Regions from separate parts of the Vibrio sp. VPAP30 genome, predicted to be linked through region 3. Evidence: predicted binding sites of a transcription regulator. Region 3 holds the regulator's gene; each other region holds the start of a gene.
What was found. Region 3 encodes CRP, which controls carbon source genes, mostly activating them, when cyclic AMP is high. Its sites were predicted from a motif close to TGTGANNNNNNTCACA; they were not measured.
Positions count from the first base shown of each region.

Region 1: ectA (diaminobutyrate acetyltransferase) is a predicted target of CRP. The motif match lies at 1,728-1,743, and genes of this name have one in related genera.
Region 2: ZX61_RS10775 (glycogen/starch/alpha-glucan phosphorylase) is a predicted target of CRP. The motif match lies at 1,282-1,297, and genes of this name have one in related genera.

Region 1 covers NZ_LBLS01000037.1:106,669-109,957, reverse strand. The annotation lists gene ZX61_RS17185 (helix-turn-helix transcriptional regulator) at 1-69, opposite strand, end outside; gene ZX61_RS17180 (alpha/beta fold hydrolase) at 252-1,199, shown strand; gene ectA (diaminobutyrate acetyltransferase) at 1,844-2,389, shown strand; gene ectB (diaminobutyrate--2-oxoglutarate transaminase) at 2,401-3,289, shown strand, end outside.
Region 2 covers NZ_LBLS01000026.1:57,410-60,698, forward strand. The annotation lists gene malT (HTH-type transcriptional regulator MalT) at 1-870, opposite strand, end outside; gene ZX61_RS10775 (glycogen/starch/alpha-glucan phosphorylase) at 1,433-3,289, shown strand, end outside.
Region 3 covers NZ_LBLS01000019.1:183,915-187,203, reverse strand. The annotation lists gene ZX61_RS08615 (phosphoribulokinase) at 13-882, shown strand; gene crp (cAMP-activated global transcriptional regulator CRP) at 1,125-1,757, shown strand; gene ZX61_RS08605 (DUF1338 domain-containing protein) at 2,003-2,794, opposite strand; gene astD (succinylglutamate-semialdehyde dehydrogenase) at 2,979-3,289, opposite strand, start outside.

The DNA of each region.
Region 1 (3,289 bases), on a different contig from region 3:
AGCGACGGTTGAAGTACCGTTGCGGCGAAGGATACGTACTATAGAGTCTTGTCTTAGGCGAATATTCATCTCTAAAGCTTACCATTCAATGGTGTCAGTATTTGGCACCATTACCATATACAGTTTCTCTGTCCTCGTCAGCAAGAAGGTTTCGAGGTTGCCACGCACACTCGTAAATGCTTATGGACTAAAGCGTCACCCTAGGTAGGAGGCGTAGTCTGACGATTCCATCCAGATAAAGGAGAAATGTAATGTTTAATCCAACCGATTTTCCCAAACCCATTTTTGTTTCAGTCAATGACGTGAAACTTGAAGTCTTCGAAGCGGGTTCGCAAAATGCTGGAAACCCCATTGTGCTTTGTCATGGCTGGCCGGAGCATGCCTTTTCTTGGCGTTATCAGATACCAGCTCTCGTAGAGGCGGGATACCATGTCATTGTTCCAAACCAGCGCGGGTACGGCAATTCGTCCTGTCCGACAGAAGTCACAGCCTATGATATAGAGCACTTGTCGGGTGATTTGATCGCGCTTCTTGATCACTACGGATACGAAGACGCCACTTTTGTCGGTCATGATTGGGGAGCGATGGTGGTTTGGGGGCTGGCTTTATTGTATCCAAATCGTGTCAACAAAGTCATAAACCTAAGCTTGCCTTATCAGGAACGCGGAGACACTCCTTGGATCGAATTCATGGAACAAGTACTCGGCAGTGACCACTATTTTGTCCATTTTAATCGGCAACAAGGTGTTGCAGACGCGGTATTGGATGAGAACACGTCTCGATTTCTGCGTAATCTGTATCGGAAAAATGAGCCACTAAGAGAACCAGAACCGGGCATGGCGATGATCAATATCGCCAAGGGCGATACACCGCTCGGAGAGCCGTTAATGAGCGACAGTGAGCTGGCAGTTTTCGAATCCGCTTTTAAATCAACAGGCTTCACTAGCAGTATAAATTGGTACAGAAACCTTGACCGTAATTGGCATTTATTAGCAGACGTAAATCCCATCATCCAAGTGCCGACGCTCATGATCTATGGTGACCGAGATGTGATCCCTAAGTCCGAAAGGCTAACTGTGTTTGTTCCTAATGTAGACGTAGTTAACTTAGATTGCGGCCATTGGATTCAGCAAGAAAAGCCGCAAGAAACCAACCAAGCAATTTTAAGATGGTTGCAACACCAAAGTAGTAGCGCTTAGCCCTAAGCCAGAGTCATTGCATGAAATGGTCCACACTGAGCTATCTGATATGGCTCAGTTATGCCCCAAAGTTTGTTCCGTTTCTAAAAACGTTACAGTGAGTCAGCTAGCTTTGATATACAGAAATTATTGTGTGGTAAAACGCAAGAGCTGACCCCGCTCCCCTTTTTCTTACAATAGCCAATAAAACAGAGTGTTAAGGCTTAAAACACCAAATGAGCAATTACTAATAGTGTTCATTCATAGTGTCAATTGTTAGTGTTCAAAATACTATTTGTCTGATTTTTAATCGAGTGAACTCTGTGATATCTAGGTGTCATTACACTTACTTTGAGGGAATCTAACTGCTGTCACTGTAACTCATTGTTTATTATGTGCTTATTTCTTTGTCTGTTGGTGTCTTTATTTCACTGCCCAGATCATGAAATAGATTTACCAAATCTCCCCCATGTTTTGTCATAGTAAAACATTTAAGTACAAAACATTAGTCTTCAAATATAATTACATTTTGATTAATATGGTCATAATTGTGACTTAAGTCATATTTATGCGCATTTATTGAGGGTTAATTTGCTTTTTAGGTCACTATTTGCGTGATAATAAGAGGTATATTTGTTTAGAGTACAAAGTAAATGCACATTCCTATGATCGTATCAGCACCTTGGGTGGCTTACCCAGAAATCGTTGAGGAGTCCACGCAGTATGGATCATTTAGTGAACCTAACGCGGAAGATGGAGATGACATTTTTAATCTTATTGCCCAGTGTCCACCACTAGATACCAACTCCTCTTACTGCAATTTTTTGCAATCCACTCACTTTCGCCAAACATGCCTCTTAGCCCGCTACGAAGGAGAGATCTCCGGCTTTATTTCCGGTTATCGCAAACCAGAAGAACCGAGTACGCTTTTTATTTGGCAGGTCGCGGTTGCCCCCAAGCACCGAGGTAAAGGCCTTGCATATCAGATGCTTCAAGTACTTTTGACTAAAGACTCTCTGCAAGGCATTGATGCGATTGAAACGACGATTACCCGTGAAAACGGGGCGTCTTGGGCGCTATTCAAAAAGCTCGATGCGCAAAATGGTCAACAAGGTAGCGTTTCAACATTTCTCGATCAAACGACACATTTCAAGGGTAAACACGATACGGAGTATTTGTATCGCATCCCACTCACATCACAGGATAGATAAACGGTCTAATCATGGATATTTTTGACAAGCAAGAATCGCAAGTTCGCTCTTACTGCAACAGCTTCCCGGTTGTTTTTACGAAAGCAAAAGGGTGTTGGCTAGAGACTGAATCCGGTGAAAAGTACCTAGATTTTCTTGCTGGGGCGGGGTCACTCAATTACGGTCATAACAACCCGATATTTAAACAAGCACTGCTCAATTACATCGAAGCTGATGGTATTACGCATGGACTCGACATGCATTCTGGTGCTAAGGCTGAATTCCTCAACGCGTTGCAGAGTCATGTACTAGAACCAAGAGGCCTTAACTACAAAGTTCAGTTTACAGGGCCTACAGGCACCAACGCCGTTGAAGCGGCACTTAAGTTAGCCAGAAAAGCTAAGGGGCGCAGCTCTATCGTCGCCTTCACCAATGGCTTTCATGGCTGTACATCCGGTGCCTTGGCGGCAACAGGCAATCAGCACCATCGACAAGGAGCAGGGGTAAGTTTAAACAATGTCACTCGTATACCTTTTGAGGGCTATGCGGGCATTGATGGGCTGACACTATTTGAAACAATGTTAAGTGACAACTCAGCTGGGGTCGATAAACCTGCGGCTGTGCTTGTTGAAACTGTACAGGGCGAAGGTGGGCTCAACGTTGCTTCAAACGCGTGGTTGCAACGCCTAAGCAAAATCTGCAAACAGAATGATATTTTAGTGATTGTCGATGATATTCAAGCCGGATGTGGGCGCACGGGTACGTTCTTTAGCTTTGAACCTGCAGGTATTAAGCCTGATATGGTGACCTTATCTAAATCAATTGGTGGATACGGTTTGCCTATGGCAATCGTGCTACTCAAGCCTGAACTTGATATTTGGAAACCTGGCGAACATAACGGTACCTTTCGTGGCAACAACC
Region 2 (3,289 bases), on a different contig from region 3:
TTCAGTCAGCTCACTCACCAACTGGTCATTGAAGTGGTCTAATACTGAGCACTGAAGCAAGAAAAGGCGTGTTTCTTTGTCTAGAAGATCAAATACCTCTTCAACCAAGTAGTCCCAAAGATGGGCATGGTTAAATTGAGAGAAAGACTCAGCCGATTGTGCCAGTGTTTTGTGCTGATGCTGAGCTTGCAACGCAATCAGTTGTAGAGCTGAAGGCCACCCTTCGACGTAATTTCGCAGATTGTTCGCAGTCACATCGTCAATGCCATCGGTTACTCGCTGATTAAAGAAGCGTGTTGTCTCTTCTATGTCAAATGCTAGTAACTCGTCACCAATTTCGATCATTAAGTCTCGGACACGAAGGTTCGCGGTGCCAAGAGGTGGTGTAGCACGGCTAGTTACGACTAGTGTGACATTGTCTGGCATATGTTTAAGGAAGAAGCGCATCGCTTCATGAATCTCGTCTTCCGCAATGAGGTGGTAGTCATCCAGCACCAAGTAGCATTCTTGGTGGAAATTAGACATCTCAGTAAAGACTTCGCCAAATAAAGAGTGAAGAGAAGAGAATTGGCGTTTTTCTGCAAGTTTCTGCGAGTTAGGGCAGCTACCATCGGTCGCTTTATTGAGTGCTTGTAGCAAATAGTTGATGAAACGAAACGAGTCATTATCGCTTTCATCAATGCTATACCAACCGACGTGTGATTTATCTGACAACCACTGTGCAGCCATGGTGGTTTTTCCATAGCCAGCGGGCGAACGAAACAATACCAGCTTATAAAAGGGGGCTTGTTGAAGAAGGTCTAATACTCTTGGCCTTACGATTGCGTTATGCAAGCGCGCCGGGCGAGTGAGTTTCGAAGGAATCCACATCTTTTTATTCCCTATTTTTCCCTTAACTCAGGGTACTGAGCCCGAAAGGACTGGTACATCTTTGCACAAATATTGAGCAATAAAGCTTATTGGCAAGGATGTTACTTGAGATTTATCGTTACAGTTATTGATCAACGATGGGTTTTTCGCGTAATTCACATTTTGACGCTAACTACGCCCTGTTTTTGTGATTTGAATCACCTTGTGAGCAGTCTGGTGAGAGCCTTAAATACATATTTGCACCAATGTGCATGCAACTTTCATTTTTTATTCAAACTTATTGTGATCGAGTATGCATATTGCTCAATTGAGCATGTTCCTTAACACATATCTTTTTATACATCAGCTATAGGGTAAATACGTTGATGGTGTGATCGTTATCACCAGAGCTCGAATGTTGTGAAATTTAAATGAGAGTTAGATCACTGAGCCCTAGGTAATACACCCTCTACGCCCTATGCCCTCCTCCCAATCAGCCGTGTTGTTAGGAGGATGTTTTGCTGTTCATGTCAATGCACGATATGGCACAGATGGATTAGAACTAATAAGTGAGATTTCTCTAATGAAACCTACGCAACAGAAAAATTTTAACAAAGCGACTTTCCAAGCTGATGTGAAAATGCACCTCTCAGCGACTTACGCTAAAACTGAAGATACAGCGACAGCGCGTGAGTGGTATCTCGCAATGGGTAAAGCGCTTGCTGAGTTAACAACGCTAGATCTACTAAAAACTGAACAAGACCCTAAGATCAAAAATGCTAAGAGCGTTAACTACCTATCACTAGAATTCCTGATTGGCCGACTAACGGGCAACAACCTAATCAGCTTGGGTCTATATGACCAAATTACTGAGGCGATGGCAGAATTAGGCCAAAACCTGACGGATCTATTAGAAGAAGAGCGTGATCCTTCACTGGGTAATGGTGGTCTAGGACGTTTGGCTGCGTGTTTTATGGATTCATGTGCTGCGCAAGAGTTCCCAACGGTAGGTTACGGTCTGCACTACGAATACGGTCTATTCAAGCAGTCGTTTAAAGAAGGACGTCAACAAGAAGCACCAGACGCATGGCGCGGTGTTGAAGGTTATCCTTGGGAAGTAGCGCGTCCTAAACTTGCGCAAGAAATTGGTTTCTACGGTCACGTTGAAGTGTCACACGAAAACGGTAAAGAAATCCGTAAATGGGTACCAGGTATGAGCGTAAGAGCAATGCCTTGGGATCTACCAATCGTAGGTTACGAGTCTGACACTGTTTACCCACTACGTTTATGGGAATGTCAGGCGATTGCACCGTTCTCACTAGCTAGCTTTAACAACGGTGATTACTTTGAAGCTCAGCACTCATTGATTGATGCAGGTAACATCACAAAAGTTCTGTACCCGAACGACAACCATGAGAAAGGTAAAACTCTGCGCCTAATGCAGCAGTATTTCCACTCGGCAGCGTCGGTACGTGACATTCTGCGTCGTCATGAAGAAGCAGGTTTTGCAATTGCAGATCTGCCTAAGCAAGAAACGATTCAGCTTAACGATACACACCCAACTATCGCAATCCCAGAGCTAATGCGCATCCTTATCGATGATAAAGGTCTATCGTGGGATGAAGCGTGGGAAATCAGTGCAAATACGTTTGCTTATACCAACCACACGCTACTTCCAGAAGCGCTAGAGACTTGGCCTGAGTCACTAATCCAGCGCCTACTGCCTCGTCATATGGAAATTATCTTTGAAATCAACCACCGCTTCCTAAAAGAAGTTCGTAAGATGTGGCCTGGTGATGGTGAGAAGCAAGCGAAGCTGTCGATTATTCAAGAAGGTTTCAATCGCATGGTTCGTATGGCAAACCTTTGTGTAATTGGTTCGTACAAAGTAAATGGCGTAGCAGCACTTCACTCTGAGCTAGTTAAGAAAGATCTTTTCCCAGAATTCAACGAAATCTTCCCAGGTAAACTGACTAATGTAACCAACGGTATTACACCACGTCGTTGGTTGAAGTTCTGTAACCCTGGCCTATCTCAGTTAATCACAGACAAAGTGGGTAGTGAGTGGCCAGCAAAACTAGAGCTGCTAGAAGGTATTGCTAAGTTTTCAACTGACGCAAAATTCCAGAAAGAATTCATGGCAGTTAAGAAGCAGAACAAACAGCGCCTAGCGGACTGGGTTCAAGATAACATGGGTATCGAGCTAGACACTAACGCGATTTTTGACGTACAAATCAAACGTCTGCACGAGTACAAGCGTCAGCACCTAGACTTGCTACATATCTTGTCTCTATACCATCGCATTATCAACGAACCTGGTTTTGAATGTGCGCCTCGCGTATGTTTCTTCGCAGCGAAAGCCGCGCCGGGTTACCACTTAGCGAAAGAGATTATCTTTGCAATCAACAAGGTTGCTGAAAAGATCAATAACGACCCACGT
Region 3 (3,289 bases):
ACAAGGTTTGTCATGTCAGCAAAACACCCAATTATTGCGGTGACTGGTTCATCAGGCGCCGGTACCACAACCACTTCAGAAGCATTCCGCAAGATGTTCAACATGATGAACGTCAAACCCGCATGGGTTGAAGGAGACAGCTTTCACCGCTTCACGCGCCCTGAGATGGATGTCGAAATCCGTAAGGCACGAGAGCAAGGTCGCCATATCAGTTACTTTGGCCCCCAAGCGAACGACTTCAATGGCCTTGAGGAATTCTTCCGAAAATACGGCCAAGAAGGTATTGGGCAAATTCGTCGTTACCTACATACGTTTGATGAAGCTGTTCCATACAACCAAATGCCAGGCACCTTTACGCCTTGGCAAGATCTACCAGAAAACTCCGACGTGATGTTTTATGAAGGCCTGCATGGTGGTGTCGTCGATGGCGAGGTCAACGTATCTCAGCATGTTGATTTTCTGATTGGCATGGTGCCTATCGTTAACCTTGAATGGATTCAGAAATTCGTCCGCGATACGCGCGATCGAGGTCATTCGCGTGAAGCTGTGATGGACTCTATCGTTCGCTCAATGGATGACTATCTGAACTACATCACACCGCAGTTTTCTCGCACTCACATTAACTTTCAACGCGTACCGACCGTAGATACATCTAACCCGCTCAACGCCAAAGGTATTCCGAGTTTAGATGAAAGTTTTGTTGTAATCCGATTACGAGGAATTAAAAACGTCGATTACCCATATCTACTGGCAATGATTGATGGTTCATTTATGTCACGTCACAACACAATTGTTGTGCCAGGCGGCAAGATGAGTTTTGCAATGGAGCTTATCGTACGTCCGATACTCCAACAGCTCATTGAAACGGGTAAAATTGGCTAAAACTCACAGCTAGAACACGATTACTTTTCATACCGTGATCATGTGCACAGTTTTGCGTACTAAAACCCCAGTTGTACCCGATTAAAATCAAGAAATCGTTTTCGAAAAAGGATACTATTTCTTACCGAAACACAAGTTGGCTTGCAGCATTTGTAAAGTGCTCTTATCCTAGTAGGTCTTGATTAAGGCTTAGCTAAAATATGGAAAGCGGCAAGCGTACCCTGCAGAGGAAGTGAGATATTATGGTTCTAGGTAAACCTCAAACCGACCCAACATTAGAGTGGTTTCTGTCACATTGTCATATTCATAAGTACCCTTCAAAAAGCACGCTTATTCACGCGGGCGAGAAGGCTGAAACTTTGTACTACATTGTTAAAGGTTCAGTAGCGGTTCTTATTAAAGACGAAGAAGGTAAGGAAATGATCCTTTCTTACCTAAACCAAGGTGACTTTATCGGTGAACTTGGTCTATTCGAAGAAGACCAAGAGCGTACAGCATGGGTTCGTGCTAAATCTCCTTGTGAAGTTGCGGAAATCTCGTTTAAGAAATTCCGTCAACTTATCCAAGTAAACCCAGACATCCTAATGCGCCTTTCATCGCAAATGGCAAGTCGCCTACAAGTGACTAGCCAAAAAGTAGGTGACCTAGCATTCCTAGACGTAACTGGCCGTATTGCTCAAACGCTATTAAACCTAGCGAAGCAACCAGATGCGATGACTCACCCAGATGGCATGCAGATTAAGATCACTCGTCAGGAAATCGGCCAGATCGTTGGCTGTTCTCGTGAAACAGTAGGTCGTATTCTGAAGATGCTAGAAGAGCAGAACCTAATTTCTGCCCACGGTAAAACAATCGTTGTTTACGGCACTCGTTAATTTCGATTAACCGCTAAAATTTTCAAAGCCACCAATGGAGACATTGGTGGCTTTTTGTTTATCGAGAATCGAGAATCGAGAATCGAGAATCGAGAATCGAGAAAATTATGGCTTATTAAGGGCTCGTTTTGTCAAAACCTTGAGGACTTAAGGCTCCATCGCATCACCATTAGACCCCACCCTCTCGAAAGGCGCAGCCCGTTCTAAACTCTCGCAGGGCGAAGCCCGAATCTCGACTCTTATCTCTACCCGTTAGTACTTTCGAAGATCTTATCAGCAGAGGCTGCAACAAACCCTGGGTAAAGTTCACCATTACTCATTGGGTAGCGCTTAGCAAACTCGTAGAAGCCACCAGGGATAACCTCACTGCCCTCAGTAAAGGTCACCTCGACCTTATCAGCCATAGTTGACGATTGCTCTAGCAGCACATCTGGAGAGCCTTTCACTTCACCACCAAACTCATTGATGGTAAAGCCGGAATCGCGTAGATGGTCATTGACACCTTTTACTTCTTCAAACGCATTGAGCTGATTGACGCTTACGGTAAAGTGATTAGCACCATAACCATGCGCTGCCAGCCAAGAAGCGTACTCACTCTCTTTAGCTAGCGTCTGGAAGTCAGCAAAGCTAATGTCCCACAAACGACCACCATACAAGAACTCATGACCTTTTAGCTTACTGGAGTCTAACTGCTCGACAAGTTTAGCGACGATAGCTTGTAGCTGTGCAGAGCACTCTTCAACTTTCAGTTCGCTGATAAATACTTTCGGCTGTTTTGGATCTGGGTGCTCAAAGTGTTTAGCCACCAGCTTCTTACTCTCAAACACATAGTCACCGCATGGCTTGTAGCCTACGTCTAAGAATGGTTGTGCAAGCGTAGCAATGCCCAGCGGTTCTACATTGAAAGTACGCAGAGCAATGTGATCATTGATCAGCGCTTCATCTTCTTGCAGAAGTTGGTGGACTTGTTCAGCAGAGGGACATAAGCGTTGAATATAGTCATTCCATAACTGTTGGAATAAAACATCTGGCGTCATAACGCCTCCTTGTAAGGGTGGTTTACGTAAATGGAGTATCAGTAGTTATATGTCTAATTATAAAAAAGGCCATCTAACCAAATGTGTCCAGAAAGTTTGATTAGATAGCCTTCAACCTGTGACGTTTAAAATGCCTCCCGGCTCGGGGAGGCTAGAAGGGAAATCCCTAAAATTTAATTATATTTTATAGTTCTACACCTGGGCTTAAGGTCGCAGGAAGAAGTGTTTCTCCCCCTTCCATCGAAGCCATAGGGTAAGCACAGTAATCTGCTGCGTAGTAAGCACTTGGGCGTAAGTTGCCCGATGCACCCGGGCCACCAAATGGCGCGTCACCGCTTGCACCTGTTAACTGGCGATTGCGGTTTACGATGCCTGCGCGAATATGGTCAACAAAGTACTCCCATTCGCTATCGTCAGTAGAAACTAAGCCTGCTGATAGACCAAAGCGAGTATCGTTGGCTAACTCAACCGCTTTCTCTAAACCTTGATAACGAA